3 regions of the Streptomyces sp. NPDC001920 genome follow, and region 3 is predicted to be linked to each of the others. Evidence: riboswitches for the same ligand, from Rfam matches in the RefSeq annotation. Region 3 holds a riboswitch; each other region holds the start of a gene.
The links. A riboswitch is a leader RNA that binds a small molecule or an ion and turns the genes downstream of it on or off. The one in region 3 is predicted to bind cyclic di-AMP.
Positions count from the first base shown of each region.

Region 1: another riboswitch for cyclic di-AMP. It lies ahead of ACWCPI_RS05955 (transglycosylase SLT domain-containing protein); the one in region 3 lies ahead of ACWCPI_RS01960 (M23 family metallopeptidase).
Region 2: another riboswitch for cyclic di-AMP. It lies ahead of ACWCPI_RS11550 (M23 family metallopeptidase); the one in region 3 lies ahead of ACWCPI_RS01960 (M23 family metallopeptidase).

Region 1 is NZ_JBSFEP010000003.1:149,011-153,880, forward strand. It holds gene fahA (fumarylacetoacetase) at 1-390, opposite strand, end outside; gene ACWCPI_RS05945 (carboxymuconolactone decarboxylase family protein) at 626-889, shown strand; gene ACWCPI_RS05950 (HAD family hydrolase) at 1,126-1,956, shown strand; gene ACWCPI_RS05955 (transglycosylase SLT domain-containing protein) at 2,006-2,770, opposite strand; cyclic di-AMP (ydaO/yuaA leader) riboswitch at 2,776-2,950, opposite strand; gene ACWCPI_RS05960 (polyprenyl synthetase family protein) at 3,875-4,870, shown strand, end outside.
Region 2 is NZ_JBSFEP010000006.1:17,812-22,681, reverse strand. It holds gene ACWCPI_RS11570 (GTP cyclohydrolase II) at 1-138, opposite strand, end outside; gene ACWCPI_RS11565 (MarR family winged helix-turn-helix transcriptional regulator) at 271-786, opposite strand; gene ACWCPI_RS11560 (dihydrofolate reductase family protein) at 878-2,011, shown strand; tRNA gene ACWCPI_RS11555 (tRNA-Met) at 2,087-2,160, shown strand; cyclic di-AMP (ydaO/yuaA leader) riboswitch at 2,486-2,650, shown strand; gene ACWCPI_RS11550 (M23 family metallopeptidase) at 2,662-3,684, shown strand; gene ACWCPI_RS11545 (aldo/keto reductase) at 3,872-4,816, shown strand.
Region 3 is NZ_JBSFEP010000001.1:476,202-481,071, forward strand. It holds gene ACWCPI_RS01945 (bifunctional acetate--CoA ligase family protein/GNAT family N-acetyltransferase) at 1-771, opposite strand, end outside; gene ACWCPI_RS01950 (HPr family phosphocarrier protein) at 951-1,232, shown strand; gene ACWCPI_RS01955 (GntR family transcriptional regulator) at 1,522-2,217, opposite strand; gene ACWCPI_RS01960 (M23 family metallopeptidase) at 2,406-3,191, opposite strand; cyclic di-AMP (ydaO/yuaA leader) riboswitch at 3,204-3,369, opposite strand; gene ACWCPI_RS01965 (M16 family metallopeptidase) at 3,581-4,870, opposite strand, start outside.

The DNA.
Region 1 (4,870 bases), on a different contig from region 3:
GCCGACGTTCCGGGCGTGGTTCTCGGAGGCGTAGAAGTCGACGTAGTCCGCGACCTCGAAGGGGAGGTGCAACGAGACCGACGACAGCGGATGGAAGAACTCCGTGATGGCCTCCTGGTGCGCCGGCACCGTCACCCAGGCTGTCAGCGCGCGCCGGACGTCCGACCAGGTGGTGGGGCCCGCGGCGAGCAGAGGGTTCAGCGAGTCCTGTGCCAGCAGTGGGGCGTACGGCGAGCCGAGTGCGTGGGCCGCCCCGCCCGCGTCGAGGACGTGGTCGCCGAGCCGGACGCCGACCCGGCGTGCGGCGTCCGAGCCGGGGAGGGAGAAGACGCCGTACGGAAGGTTGTGCGTACCGAAGGGGTCGCCCTCGGGGAGATCGAAGGGGGGCATGGGGTCGTGCCTCACTCTCATCCGCTCCGTGTGCCATGTGGTCGGGCCACACGTTACGTGTGAGGCACCCCTCTTGGGCAGTGCCGATTTTCGCGTCGCCGGTCGTGAATCACCAGGTCGCCGCACACGGCGCCGGGCTTCGGGGGATCCGCGGCGGCCGATGTGCCGCCGGTTCGTCATGACCGGCGAGAGCGGTCCGGTCTGCCGCAGGGCTGAATGCCGGCCAGATCGACGGGTGCGGCGCCTGTGCGCGCACGGCCACACGGCCGACCTGCGCAAGGCGGGGACGAGCGACGAGCGGACCGATGCCGTCTCGGCGTGGCGGGAGGCGCCCGGGTTCACCGACGCCGAGCGGGCCGCACTGCGGCTGACCGAGGCGATGACGAGGCTCGCGGACCGTTCGCACGAGTCGCTTCCGCAGGAGCTGTGGATCGAAGTGGCCTACCACTGCGACGAGAAGGAGCCGACCACTTCGAAGAGAAGGAGTTGTCAGCGCTGATCCTCACCATCTCCGTCTCCAACATGTTCAACCGCATCAACACCACGATCAACGAGCCGGCGGGCACCACGTGGGGGTGAAATCGCAGCAAGGGGAAGGAAGTTGTCGCACGGGAACAGAAACGGAAAAAGAAGGGGGAGTGGCTGGGAAACCGGAACAGGTGTCAACACATGTGAACACAGCAGCCGTCCGGTTCACGTCGAGTCGACGGGGCGTCCTGTCCGTATTCTCTGATCATGGCCGCACCTATCGCATATTCACTCATCGCCACTGACCTCGACGGGACCCTGCTCCGAGGCGACGACACGCACTCGGACCGGTCCGTCGACGCGCTTGCGCTGGCGGCGGCGGCCGGTGCCCAGCACCTCGTCGTGACCGGGCGGCCGGCGCCAAGGGTGCGGCCGCTCCTCGACGCCCTGGGCAGTACGGGGCTCGCGGTGTGCGGGCAGGGTGCGCAGTTGTACGACGCCGGATCGGACCGGCTGCTGTGGTCCATCACCCTGGACCGGGAGTTGGCGGAGACCGCGCTCGGCAAGATCGAGGCGGAGGTGGGGCAGGTGTACGCGGCCGTCGACCAGGACGGGGTAGACGGGCTCACGCTCATCGAGCCCGGCTATCTGATGCCCCACCCGACTTTGCCCGCGGTGCGGGTCGGGCGTCGCGAGGACCTGTGGTGCGAGCCGATCAGCAAGGTGCTGCTGCGTCATCCGACCTTGTCGGACGACGAGTTGGCGGCCACGGCGCGGGCGGTGGTCGGTTCTCTCGCCACCGTCACCATGTCGGGGCCGGGGACCGTCGAACTCCAGCCATGCGGCGTCACCAAGGCGACCGGTCTCGCGCTCGCCGCCGACCATCTCGGCCTGGGCGCGCACGAGACCATCGCCTTCGGTGACATGCCCAATGACATCCCCATGTTCGACTGGGCCGCCCACGGTGTCGCGATGGCCAACGCCCACCCCGAACTCAAGGCGGTGGCCGACGAGATCACCCTCTCGAACGAGGACGACGGCATCGCCGTCGTCCTTGAGCGGCTGTTCGTGGGGAGCCTGGCCGACTTCGCCCAGTAGGCAGTAGGCAGTAGGCCCGGCCCCGGGCGGGGGCCGGGCCGTCCGCGGTCTAGTAGGGCCCGTTCACGTTGTCGATCGAGCCGTACCGCGCGGCCGCGTAGTTGCACGCGGCGGTGATGTTCGCGACCGGGTCGAAGGGGTCGTACGCCGTGCCCGGCACGTGGTACGCCGCGAAGGTCGGGTCGATGACCTGCAGGAGGCCCTTGGACGGGGTGCCCGCCACGGCGTTGGAGTCCCAGTTGTTGATGGCGGCCGGGTTGCCGGACGACTCACGCAGGATGTTGCGGTGAATGCCCTCGTAGGAACCCGGAATTCCCTTTTGCGCCATGATGTCCAGCGCTTCGCGGATCCAGCCGTCCAGGTTGTCGGGGTACGTCTTGGCGGCGGCCTGGGTGGCGCGGGCCACGCTGGACTTCTTGGCCGGCGCGGACGCCTTGTCCGCCGTCTTGCCCGGCACCTTGGTGGCCCGGACCTTCAGGTCGAGGCCCGGGTGGATCAGCCGGGGGTTGTCGCCGATGGCCTCGCGGTTGTCCTTGTAGAGCTGGCGCCAGCCGCCCTGCGCGTCGTACCGCTCCGCGATGCCGTAGAGCGAGTCGCCCTTCTTCGTGGTGTACGTGAGGGTCTTGGCCTTCACGGCGGACGGCGCGGACTGAGGTGCCGTCTGCAGGGTGCTGGGGACCTTGGCCGGCTCGGCGGCGGTGGCGTTGGTCGCGCTCAGCAGCGGGAGGGCGAGGGCGGCGGTTCCGGTTCCGGCGGCGACGACGCGTCGGGTGAGCGGGTTGGTACGGGGGCGGCGGTGCTTGCCTCGGGGCATGGCGCTGTTCCTCTCCGGTGCCTGCGAGGTGAGCTGTCGGGTTCGGGCGGGAGATGCCCGGCGTGCCGCCCTGGGACGGCACGACTTCACCCCAGCCGGGCCCGTGCCATCGAGGCGTCGGGTCCGGCGACTTACCTGGGTCCCCCGCTCCTGCCGTGCGTGAATGAGTGCGTAGGTGGCTGACTCGGGCGGCGGCAGGATTCGGCGTCCGCCCGACTGAGCGGGAACGTATGCGAGAGCACATGTCGGGAACAAGTGCCGTGGTCACTTGTTGGGCGGGTTGACCATGATCGGACACCTATGGGGCGCTTGATCCTTTGCGGTTGCCAAGCCTCAACTTGCGTGTGTTGCAAGGGGACGCGGGGTGGGGGTGATCGACCGGGATGAGGGTGGCGCGTGACTCAACTCACTGGTCTCCACAAGAGCGGCAAATCGGGCAATGGATCCAACTCGCCCTCAAATGACCGTATCTGGAGTCCGTTTTTCCCGTGTGCGGCGGAAAAGGGAGCCTTCGTGCCGTCTTGTGTTACGCACCCGGATGGGCCGACCCCGTGTCAACACGTGGAAGGTCCGGCTCACTTCACGCGCAAGGGCTGGCTCGCATCGAACTCGCGGCCGTGTCGGGTGTGGGACGGAACCTCGGACGCGGTGCGTGTCGTTGTCATGGTGATCGTCCGTGGTTCCTGTCCTGCTGTGGGTACTCGACGGGTGTCGGCGCGGGCCCGCCCGGAGGGGCGTCTCGAAGGGGGAGGGATGTGCGGATGTGCGCGAGGGTGAATCTCGCCGGGGTGACGGACGGCGCTTCGATTCGGCATGTCCATGACGGCATGGAAGGCTTCGCGTGCGTGGCGCTCGCGCCGGTCGAGGGGTTCCCGTGTCGCGGCCGCGTCAGGATTGTGGATGCTATTTACCTATAAGGGGATAGGTATCCGGCCTTATCGGGTGATCAAAAACATACCGGTCGTGATCCGATACCGCCCATGGTGGACGGGTGGGCGGCATCGGTGATCGAAACGTGACCGGATACGCTGACTTGAGTGATGGCAGCGACCTATCGACAAACCGTGTAACCGCCAGCAGACACCAGCAGACAGGAGACCCCTCGTGACCGTCGTCGGGCCGTTCGGGCTGAGCGTGCGGGACCAGGCTCTGGAAGCCGATGTCCAGGCCGGATTGGCGGCTGTCGAGGAGGGATTGCTCGAAGCCACCAAGAGTGAGGTCCCCTTCATCACCGAGGCCGCCCAGCACCTGGTACGGGCGGGCGGAAAGCGGTTCCGGCCGCTGCTCGTGATGCTCGCCGCCCAGTTCGGGGACCCCGATGCGCCGGGGATCGTGCCGTCGGCCGTGGTCGTGGAGCTGACGCACCTGGCGACGCTGTACCACGACGACGTCATGGACGAGGCCGCTGTGCGGCGCGGCGTGGACAGCGCGAACACGCGCTGGGGCAACTCCGTCGCCGTCCTGACCGGGGACTTCCTGTTCGCGCGGGCCTCGCACATCCTGGCCGACCTCGGGCCCGAGGCGGTGCGGGTGCAGGCCGAGGCGTTCGAGCGGCTGGTCACCGGGCAGATCCTGGAGACGGCGGGGCCGCAGGACGGGCGGGATCCGGTCGAGCACTACCTGGATGTGCTGAGCGGCAAGACCGGCTCGCTGGTGGCGGTGTCGTGCCGGTTCGGGGCGATGATGTCAGGCGCCGACGATACGGTCGTCGATGTGCTCACCCAGTACGGGGAGCGGCTCGGGGTCGCCTTCCAGCTGGCGGACGACGTGCTGGACATCGCGAGCGACTCCCACGAGTCGGGCAAGACGCCAGGGACGGATCTCCGGGAGGGGATCCCGACCATGCCGGTGCTGCGGCTGCGGGAGCGGGCCGAGCGCCTCGGGCTCGCCGAGGACGTCGCCCTGTGCGAGCTGCTGGCCTCCGACCTGAGTGACGACGTGCGGCATGCCGAAGCGCTGTCCGCGTTGCGGGTGCATCCGGCGCTTGAGCAGGCGCGCCGGGACACGGTGCGGTACGCGGAGGAGGCCAGGGCCGCGCTGGCTCCGTTGCCCGACCTGGACGCCAAGGCCGCGCTGACGGAGTTGTGCGACGCCGTGGTG
Region 2 (4,870 bases), on a different contig from region 3:
GACGACGGCCACGTGCTCGCGGCCGTCGGCCAGGCCGTGGAAGGTGACCAGTTCGGTGTCGACGCGGTAGCCGTCGTGGAAGCGCAGCGGGACCCGGACGCGGGCGCGCTGGGTGGCGGCGGCGATGAAGTCGGGCATGCGGGTTCTCCGGGTTCCGTACGAGGGCCGTCTGCTTCAGATTTGAAGCAGCTTCTCGGTTCGGGACCCTACCCCATGCTTTAAATTTGAAGCAATGGGTTTGTCGTGTACGTCACGGGCGCGGCGAACGCCTCAGGGGCACGACCTGCCGGAGCGCCGCCGCCAGGGCACCTCGTCCGCGGTGGCGTGCGCGCCGTCCCCGGTGAAGCCCGCGCCGATCGCCGTGAAGATCTCCTCCAGCTGTCCGACCTGCGCAGGTGTCAGCCGGTCGAAGAGCAGCGACCGCACGGTCTCCACATGGCCGGGTGCCGCCTGCTCCAGCGTTCGCATGCCCTGTTCCGTGAGGGTCGCGATGCTGCCGCGCTTGTCCCAGCCGCAGTCCTCGCGCCGCACCAGCCCGTCCTTCTCCAGCCGGGAGACGGCATACGTGAGCCGGCTGCGTGTGATCTTCAGCCGTTCCGCGAGGTCGGTCATGCGCAGCCGGCGCTCCGGCGCCTCGGACAGGGTGGCGAGGATGGAGTAATACAGGTGGGGCATGCCGGCTTCCTGCTGGAGTTGCCGGTCCAGCGCGTCCTCCACGAGCGCGGCGGCGGCGATGTACGCGCGCCAGGCGCGCTGCTCCTGGGGAGTGAGCCAGCGAGTCGTCATGCCCCCAGTGTAAGTTTGTTTCAAACTTGAACCAAGAACGTGAACCAAGACCGTGAACCACGACCGAGTTCGCCGAGCGGAGAGCGCGCCGATGCCCTCGTACCCCTACGTCCTGCTGTCCGCCGCCGTCTCACTGGACGGGTACCTCGACGACACCACGGCCGAGCGGCTGCTCCTGTCCGGTCCGGCCGACTTCGACCGGGTCGACGAGGTCCGGGCCTCCGTGGACGCGATCCTCGTCGGCGCCGGCACCATCCGGGCGGACAACCCGCGGCTGCTGGTGTACTCGGCCGAGCGGCGGGCCGCGCGGGTGGCGGCGGGCAAGCCGGAGTATCCGCTGAAGGTCACGGTCAGCGCGTCCGGAGAGCTGGATCCGACGGCGAACTTCTGGCACACGGGCGGCGAGAAGGTCGTCTACACGACGGAGAAGGGCGCCGAGCGGCTGCGGCGGGCCCCGGTCGCGGCGGACGTGGTCGCGCTGGGCGCGGAGCTGGACTGGCGGGACCTGCTGACGCATCTGCGTGAGGTGCGCGGCGTGGAGCGGCTGATGGTGGAGGGCGGCGGACTCATCCACACCCAGCTGCTCCAGCAAGGGCTGGCCGACGAGGTGCAGCTGGTGCTGGCGCCGCTGTTCGTGGGCGACCCGAAGGCGCCACGGCTGTTCGGGCCGGGCGGGTACCAGGGCGGGCGGCTGCGGCTGCTGGAGACCCGTCGGATCGAGGACGTCGTGCTGATGCGCTACGAGCCGACGGCGCCCGGCGTCGGCGCGCTGCCCGCCGCCGCGGACCGGCACTGGCTGGCGCTCGCGTGCGACCTCGCGGCGCAGTGCCCGCCGTCGCGCACGGCGTTCAGCGTGGGCGCCGTGGTGGTGGCCGCCGACGGGACCGAGCTGGCGCGCGGCCACTCCCGGGAGGCCGGCGACCCGGTGGTGCATGCGGAGGAGGCGGCCCTCGCGAAGATCGGCGCCGACGATCCGAGACTGGCGGACGCGACGGTGTACACCAGCCTGGAGCCCTGCACGCGGCGGGCGTCCCGCCCGCTGCCCTGCGCGCGGCTGATCCTCGACGCGGGAGTGCGGCGGGTGGTGACGGCCTGGCGGGAGCCGGACACGTTCGTGATGGGGGCCGACGGAAGCGGGGCGCTGGCGGAGCAGGGGGTGGACGTCGTGGTCCTGCCCGAGTTCGAGGAGCGGGCCAAGGCGCCGAACGGGCACCTGCTGCCATGAAAAGGCCGGTGGGAGCCTGCCGCCGGAAAGCCGTGTGCGTCCGGTCCCGCGGATGGCGTACTATGGAGTCATCGCCGCGGGGTGGAGCAGCTCGGTAGCTCGCTGGGCTCATAACCCAGAGGTCGCAGGTTCAAATCCTGTCCCCGCTACTGATGGCTCAGGGCCGGAACTGATTCAGTTCCGGCCCTGAGTGTGTTCGGGCCCGCTTTTTCTCTGCTTTCGCCGCCGTGACGACCCTTGAGTGTTGTCACCAACGGTGACCGGGCGACCGCCCTCCGCATCACAACTGACACACCGTCAGTACCTGTGTGGCTGCGGAGCCTTGGTCAACTCGCCCGTTTTGGGGGGCTCATGACCTGTAAGTCCGCCCGAAATTCGTTAACGATCAAGTAGAACAGCTTGGAATCCGTACCCCGCGTCTATTAACGTTCGATAACGCAGCGCGGTCGTCCCAGCCGTCACAAGAGGCGGCTCCGTGCGCACGCGCCGAATCCTGTACCCCGTACGGGAACCGGGGAACCACCACCCTGGGGTGAATCGCGCTGAAGCCGCCGTGGAGTCACGGCCGGTATACGCGCGTAGGAGACCTTCCTGCTCCGAACCCGTCAGCTAACCCGGTAGGCGAGAAGGAAGGAAAGGAGCACGCCCACGTGGCGTCCAACAGGCCTGCTACGCAAGCCCCGTTCGTGCCGAGTCAGCGCACCGACGACACCTTCGGCTACGACCGCTACCGCACTGACGAGGGCCCGTTCGAGGAGTGGAACCCCACCGCGGAATCCATTCGCCCCGTACGCGGCAGGCATCGCGTCGCCAAGCAGCGCGGCGGGGGACTCGCCCGCAGCTCCACGGTTCTCGGCGTCGGCGTCATAGCCGCCGTCGGCGCGGGCGGCATGGCCACCGCGCAGACGGGCAAGCCGCCGGTCGCCATCAGCATGCCGGACCTGCCCCTCATCTCCGACGACGACTCCCCGGCCGCCGACACCGGCACCGCGCTGAGCACCATGGGCGCGACCACCGAGGAGACCACCCAGGGCACCGGCGACGCCGGTGAGGCGCTGCGGGCCCGGATCATCGCCCAGGTCGAGCAGCAGCAGGACCAGATCGAGAGCAAGGCTGCCGCCGAAGCGGTCGCCGCCGCCGAGAAGGAAGCCGCCGCCGCGGCCGCCAAGGCGGAGAAGGAGGCGGAGGCCAAGGCCGCCGCCGCCAAGGCCAAGGCCGAGGAGGAGGCCCGCAAGAAGGCCGAGGCCGAGCGCCTCGCCGAGCTGGCCAAGCAGTACGCGCTGCCGACCTCCTCGTACACCGTCACCTCGACCTTCGGGCAGGCCGGCCCCTACTGGTCCTCCGGCTACCACACGGGCCTCGACTTCGCCGCCCCCTCCGGCACCCTGATCAAGGCGGTGCACACCGGCACCATCACCTTCGCAGGCTGGGACGGTTCCTACGGCTACAAGACGGTCCTCACCCTGGAGGACGGCACCGAGATCTGGTACGCCCACCAGTCCTCGATCAGCGTGAGCGTCGGCCAGAAGGTCAACACGGGCGACGTCATCGGCCGCGTGGGCGCCACCGGCAACGTGACCGGCGCCCACCTCCACCTGGAGGTCCACCCCGACGGCAGCGGGAGCGGCATCGACCCGATGGCCTGGCTGCGCGGAAAGGGCCTGACGGTCTGACACCCGGCCGCTGCGAGGCGGCACTCGGGACACCCCACGACTCATCCCCGGCGGCCCTGACGACGACCCCCCGACGTCAGGGCCGCCGGTCCGTGCGCCGGTGCGCCGGACCGGCGGCGAGGGCCGGGCCCACGGGAACGTCGCCGCCCCGGAATGGTCCACTCCCTCGTGGCGGTTGAGGTGAAGCATGACTTCACTGCGCACACTCGGCTCCACCGACCTGCGGGTCTTCCCCCTCTGCCTCGGCGGCAACGTCTTCGGCTGGACGGCCGACGAGGCCCAGTCCTTCGCCGTGCTCGACGCCTACACGGCGGCGGGCGGCAACTTCGTCGACACCGCCGACTCGTACTCCGCGTGGGTCCAGGGCAACGGGGGCGGCGAGTCCGAGACCATCATCGGCTCATGGCTGAAGGCGCGCGGCAACCGGGACGACGTCGTGATCGCCACCAAGGTCAGCCAGCACCCCGACTTCCAGGGCCTGAGCGCGGCCACCATCAAGGCCGCCGCCGACGCCTCCCTGCGCCGCCTCGGCACCGATCACATCGACCTGTACTACACCCATTTCGACAAGCCCGAAGTGCCGGTCGAGGAGATCATCGGCGCCCTGGACGACCTGGTGAAGGCGGGCAAGGTCCGGTACATCGCCGCGTCCAACATCTCCGCCGAGCGGCTGAAGGCCTCCCTTGACTTCTCCGCCAGCGAGGGCCTCGCCCGGTACGTGGCCCTGCAGCCCCACTACAACCTGGTCTCCCGGGACACCTACGAGGGCGGACTCCGGGATCTCGCCGAGCGTGAGGGCCTGGGGGCGGTCCCGTACTCCGCCCTGGCCTCGGGGTTCCTCACCGGCAAGTACCGTGCCCGTACGACGGTGGGGAGCGCCCGTGCCGCAGGTGCCGCCAAGCACCTGGGGACCGAGCGGGGACGCCGGGTGCTCGACGCCCTGGACGGGGTCGCCCGCGCCCACGAGGTGCCGGTGGCCACGGCCGCCCTGGCCTGGCTTGCGGCCCAGCCGTCGGTCACGGCCCCGATCGCCTCGGCCCGGACGGTGGAGCAGCTGCCGGCGCTGCTCGGGGTGGCGGAGCTGAGGCTGACGGAGGAGGAGCTGGCTCGGTTGACGGCGGCGTCCGCCTGACTCAGGCGGGGGCGGGGGCCGTGATCAGGACCGGGGTCGGGGGGCCGGGACGGG
Region 3 (4,870 bases):
TTCCTTGAGATCGTCCGGGAACGCCTTGTTCACCGCGTACAGCCGCCCCGTGTAGCCGGCGTCCCTGATGTTGCCCAGGACGCTGCGGCCCACCCCGCCGGGCGTGCGGCCGGTGCCGATGACGGCGACGGAGCCGGGTACCAGCAGCCGCTGCACGGACCGCGCCTCGGCGCGCTGCTCGCGCGCGTACTGCACGGCGAGCGAGCGGTCCGTCGGCTCCAGGTCGAACTCCAGGCGCACGACCCCGTCCTCGAAGCTGCGCTGCTGGGTGTACCCGGCGTCCGTGAACACCTTGATCATCTTGGTGTTGGCGGGCAGCACCTCGGCGGCGAACCGGCGGATCCCGCGCTCGCGCGCGACGGCGCCGATGTGCTCCAGCAGGGCGGAGGCGACACCGCGGCCCTGGTGGGCGTCCTGGACGAGGAAGGCGACCTCGGCCTCGTCGGCGGGTGCCGACGCGGGCATTCCGTCGGCGCCGATCCGGTCGTAGCGTACGGTTGCGATGAACTCGCCGCCCACCGTGGCCGCGAGTCCCACCCGGTCCACAAAGTCGTGGTGCGTGAAGCGGTGGACGTCCTTGGCGGACAGTCGCGGGTAGGGCGCGAAGAAGCGGTAGTACTTCGACTCGTCCGACACCTGCTCGTAGAAGCTGACCAGACGCTCGGCGTCATCAACGGTGATGGGGCGGATGCGTGCGGTGCCGCCGTCGCGCAGCACCACGTCGGCTTCCCAGTGGGCGGGGTACTCGTGCCGGTCCGAGGCGCTCTGCATGGGGCCCAGAGTACGGCTCGCGTCCGACAACGGCGCGAGGCAGTCCGTCCGGGACGTACGTGGGGTCGAGGCCGCGACCCCACGGTCACCTCAGGAGTGGTGCTTTGTCCTCTCCCGGCGTGCTTCACGAGTGTGGGAAACTGGTCTAGACAACCCTGAACACCGAAGGGCAGCAACACATGGCTGAGCGCCGCGTCAACGTCGGCTGGGCCGAGGGCCTCCACGCCCGCCCCGCCTCCATCTTCGTCCGAGCCGCCACGGCCACAGGCGTCCCGGTGACGATCGCCAAGGCCGACGGCAACCCCGTCAACGCGGCCTCCATGCTGGCCGTCCTGGGCCTGGGCGCCCAGGGCGGCGAGGAGATCGTCCTCGCTTCCGACGCCGAGGGGGCGGACGCCGCCCTCGACCGGCTGGCGAAGCTGGTCTCCGAGGGCCTCGAGGAGCTGCCCGAGACGGTCTGAACGACCTGAGCGGGTCTGGCAGCATGCGGTGGAGCCGCGTCCGTCCTTCCGGCGGGCGCGGCTTCGCTGTTTCCGGGCGGGGTGCACCACTTCGCGGTATAGGGCCTCGCCGGCTCCCCGGACCGGGCGTCACCTGTTCACGGTCGGGGCACGGCCTTTTTCAGGAGCGGCTGCTTTTAGGAGCGACCGCGGTTTTACCGCCGGACGCGCGAGAAAGGGGCAGCGTCCGTGAAAAGGGCAGCAGAAATACACCGCCCCGAATATCTCCCCTTTGTATACGGTGCCCGTGTTAATGCCGCAGGCTCTGCATGTTTACGGGATGTTGCGAATTCCTCACACGCTCCCTGCGCTCACCACCGGAGCCGAACCGCAGCCGGTACGCGGAGAGCGAGCGCTCGGTGTGCAACGCCGTGATCGACCGGGCCCGCTCGCCGTCACCGCGCGCCACGGCGTCCACGATCGCGCCGTGCTCGGTCCAGGACTCCATCGGGTCGACCGGCGGTTCCACCGCGTACATCCAGGCGATCTTGTGACGCAGCTGGGTCAGCATCGAGGTCAGGGCAGGGCTGCCGGAGGCCTGGGCCAGCGTCTCGTGGAACCAGCCGCCCAACGAGCGCAGATCCTCGCTGTTGCCCCTTCTGGCCCGCTCCTGGCCCAGCTTGACCAGGCCACGCAGCACCTTGAGATGGGCCTCGGTGCGCCGCTGGGCGGCCCGGGAGGCACCGAGCGGCTCCAGCAGGGTGCGCATCTCCAGCAGGTCGGCGGCCTCCAGCTCGGTCGGTTCGGCCACACACGCGCCCGCGTGCCGCCGGGTCACCACGAAACCCTCCGCCTCCAGGGTGCGCAGCGCCTCCCGCACGGGGACCCGGGAGACGCCGTAGCGGCGGGCGAGGAGCTCCTCGGTGAGCCGGCTGCCGCGCTCGTGGACCCCGGCGACGATGTCGTCCCGGATCGCGGTGCATACCGAGTGCGCCGGAATACGCATGACCGACCTCCGCCTTAATCCCCGTGAAACGTCGACGAACGACGTGTAGTCAGTGACTCTATTGCAAACAGCGGGAATTTCCGACGGGGAGCCGGAATCCATGGATATTTTTTGGACAGCCGAGCACCCCGGAAACACCGAAAGCCCCGGCTCGGTGAGCCGGGGCTTCTGGAAGCGGGACGGAGCCGTCAGACGTCCACGCCGTGCGAACGCAGGTAGGCGACGGGGTCGATGTCGGAGCCGTACTCCGCCGTGGTGCGGGCCTCGAAGTGCAGGTGCGGGCCCGTGACGTTGCCGGTGGCGCCCGACAGCCCTATCTGCTGGCCGGGGGTGACCGTCTGGCCGACCGAGACGCCGATGGACGACAGGTGGCCGTACTGGGTGTAGGTGCCGTCGTTCATCTTGATCACGACGTTGTTGCCGTACGCCCCGCCCCATCCGGCCTCCACGACGGTGCCGGCGCCGACCGCGTGGACGGAGGTGCCGCTGGCGGCGTGGAAGTCGACGCCGGTGTGGCTGCCGGAGGACCAGACGGCGCCGCCGGACTTGTAGCCGGTGGAGACGTACGAGCCGGAGATCGGGGCGACGTAGGACAGCAGGCGCTTGCGCTCGGCCTCACGGGCGGCGCGCTCCTTGGCCTCGCGCTCCTGCTCGGCCTTCTCCGCCGCCTTCTTGCGGGCGGCCTCCTCGGCGGCCTTCTTCGCCGCGGCGGCCTCCTGGGCGGCCTGCTCCTGCGCGTCGGCCTGGGCGTCGATCTGCTCGGCGATCGAGTCGTCGACGGTGATGACGGGGATGAGCCCGGTCTGCTCGACAGCGGGTTCGGCGGCGAGGGCCGGGGCGGCCAGGGTGCCGATGACGCCGGTGGCGGTGAGAGCGGCGACGCCGGCCGCGCGGGCCGTGGTGCGCTCGAACCGGCTGGGCTTGCGGTGCTTCCCGGTGGGGCGGTTCTTCCCCGTGGCGCAGGTGAACGCCATGTAGTGGCTGGTCCTTTCCTTCCCTCTCGCCTACCGGGTTAGCTGACGGGTTCGGAGCAGGAAGGTCTCCTACGGACCCCCTCGCGGCTCGCGCGGGCGTCCGATTCACCCCAGGGACTACGGGTGGGTCCCCGGCTCCCCTGGCTCGCGCCGTACGGGGACTCGGCGATGACTGTCCGGTGCCGCGGGTGCGGCGCACTGCCTGACGAACAGCCCGGAAGACGCTAAGCGGGACGACTTTCAATCCCCAAACGGATCGCGGCTTTTGTAGCGCATCCCACAGGTCAGACAGGCAACCTCTCCCTCAATTCGGGCATAAAGGTGCCCTGGTGACTGCGATGTCACCAGGGCACCTGCACGCGTGCCGTCGCCGGCGCCGCTCGGGTCCTCTACTCGGCTGTCACGACGGTGACTTCACCGATACCGAGGGCCTCGACGGGCTCCCGGATCGCGGCCGCGTCCCCGACGAGGATCGTCACGAGGCGGTCCACCGGGAAGGCGTTCACGGCCGCGGCGGTGGCCTCGACGGTGCCGGTGGCGGCGAGCTGCTGATACAGGGTCGACTGGTAGTCGTCGGGCAGGTTCTGCTCGACCTGGTCGGCCAGGGTGCTCGCCACGGCGGCGGCGGTCTCGTACTTCAGCGGCGCCACCCCCACCAGGTTCTGCACCGCGAAGTCGCGCTCGGCGTCGGTCAGCCCCTCGTCGGCGACCCCGCGCAGCACCTTCCAGAGGTCGTCCAGCGCCGGGCCGGTGTTGGGGGTGTCGACGGAGCCGCTGATGGCGAGCATCGCCGCACCGGTGCCGTCCGGGGCGGAACGCAGCACCTGCGCGAAGGCGCGCACGCCGTAGGTGTAGCCCTTCTCCTCGCGCAGGACCTTGTCCAGGCGGGAGGTGAGGGTGCCGCCCAGGCAGTACGTGCCGAGCACCTGCGCCGGCCATACGCGGTCGTGCCGGTCGGGGCCGAGCCGGCCGATCAGCAGCTGGGTCTGCACGGCCCCGGGGCGGTCCACGACGACGACGCGTCCGGTGTCGTCGGCGGTCACCGGCGGAACCGGCCGCGGCTCGGCCGCGGAACCGGTCCAGGCGCCGAGGGTGTCGCCGAGCAGGGCGTCGAGGTCGACGCCGGTGAGGTCGCCGACGACCACCACGGTGGACGTCGCGGGCCGCACATGCCGCTCGTAGAAGGCGCGTACGGCCGCGGAGTCGATGCCGGCGACCGTGTCCTCCGTGCCCTGGCGCGGGCGCGACATGCGCGAACTCGCCGGGAACAGCTCCTTGGCGAGTTCCTTCGCGGCACGCCGCGAAGGGTTGGCCAGCTCGTGCGGGATCTCGTCGAGCCGGTTGCGCACCAGGCGCTCGACCTCGGCGTCGTAGAACGCGGGTGCCCGGAGGGCGTCGGCGAGCAGGCCGAGCGCCTTGGGCAGCCGGGAGACCGGCACTTCGAGGCTGACCCGGACGCCGGGGTGGTCGGCGTACGCGTCGAGCGTGGCACCGCAGCGCTCCAGCTCGGCGGCGAACTCCTCGGCGGTGTGCTTGTCGGTGCCCTCGGAGAAGGCGCGCGCCATGATCGTGGCGATGCCGTCGAGGCCCTTGGGCTCGGCGTCCAGGGGCGTGTCCAGGAGCACCTCGACGGCGACGACCTGCTGACCGGGGCGGTGGCAGCGCAGCACCGTCAGGCC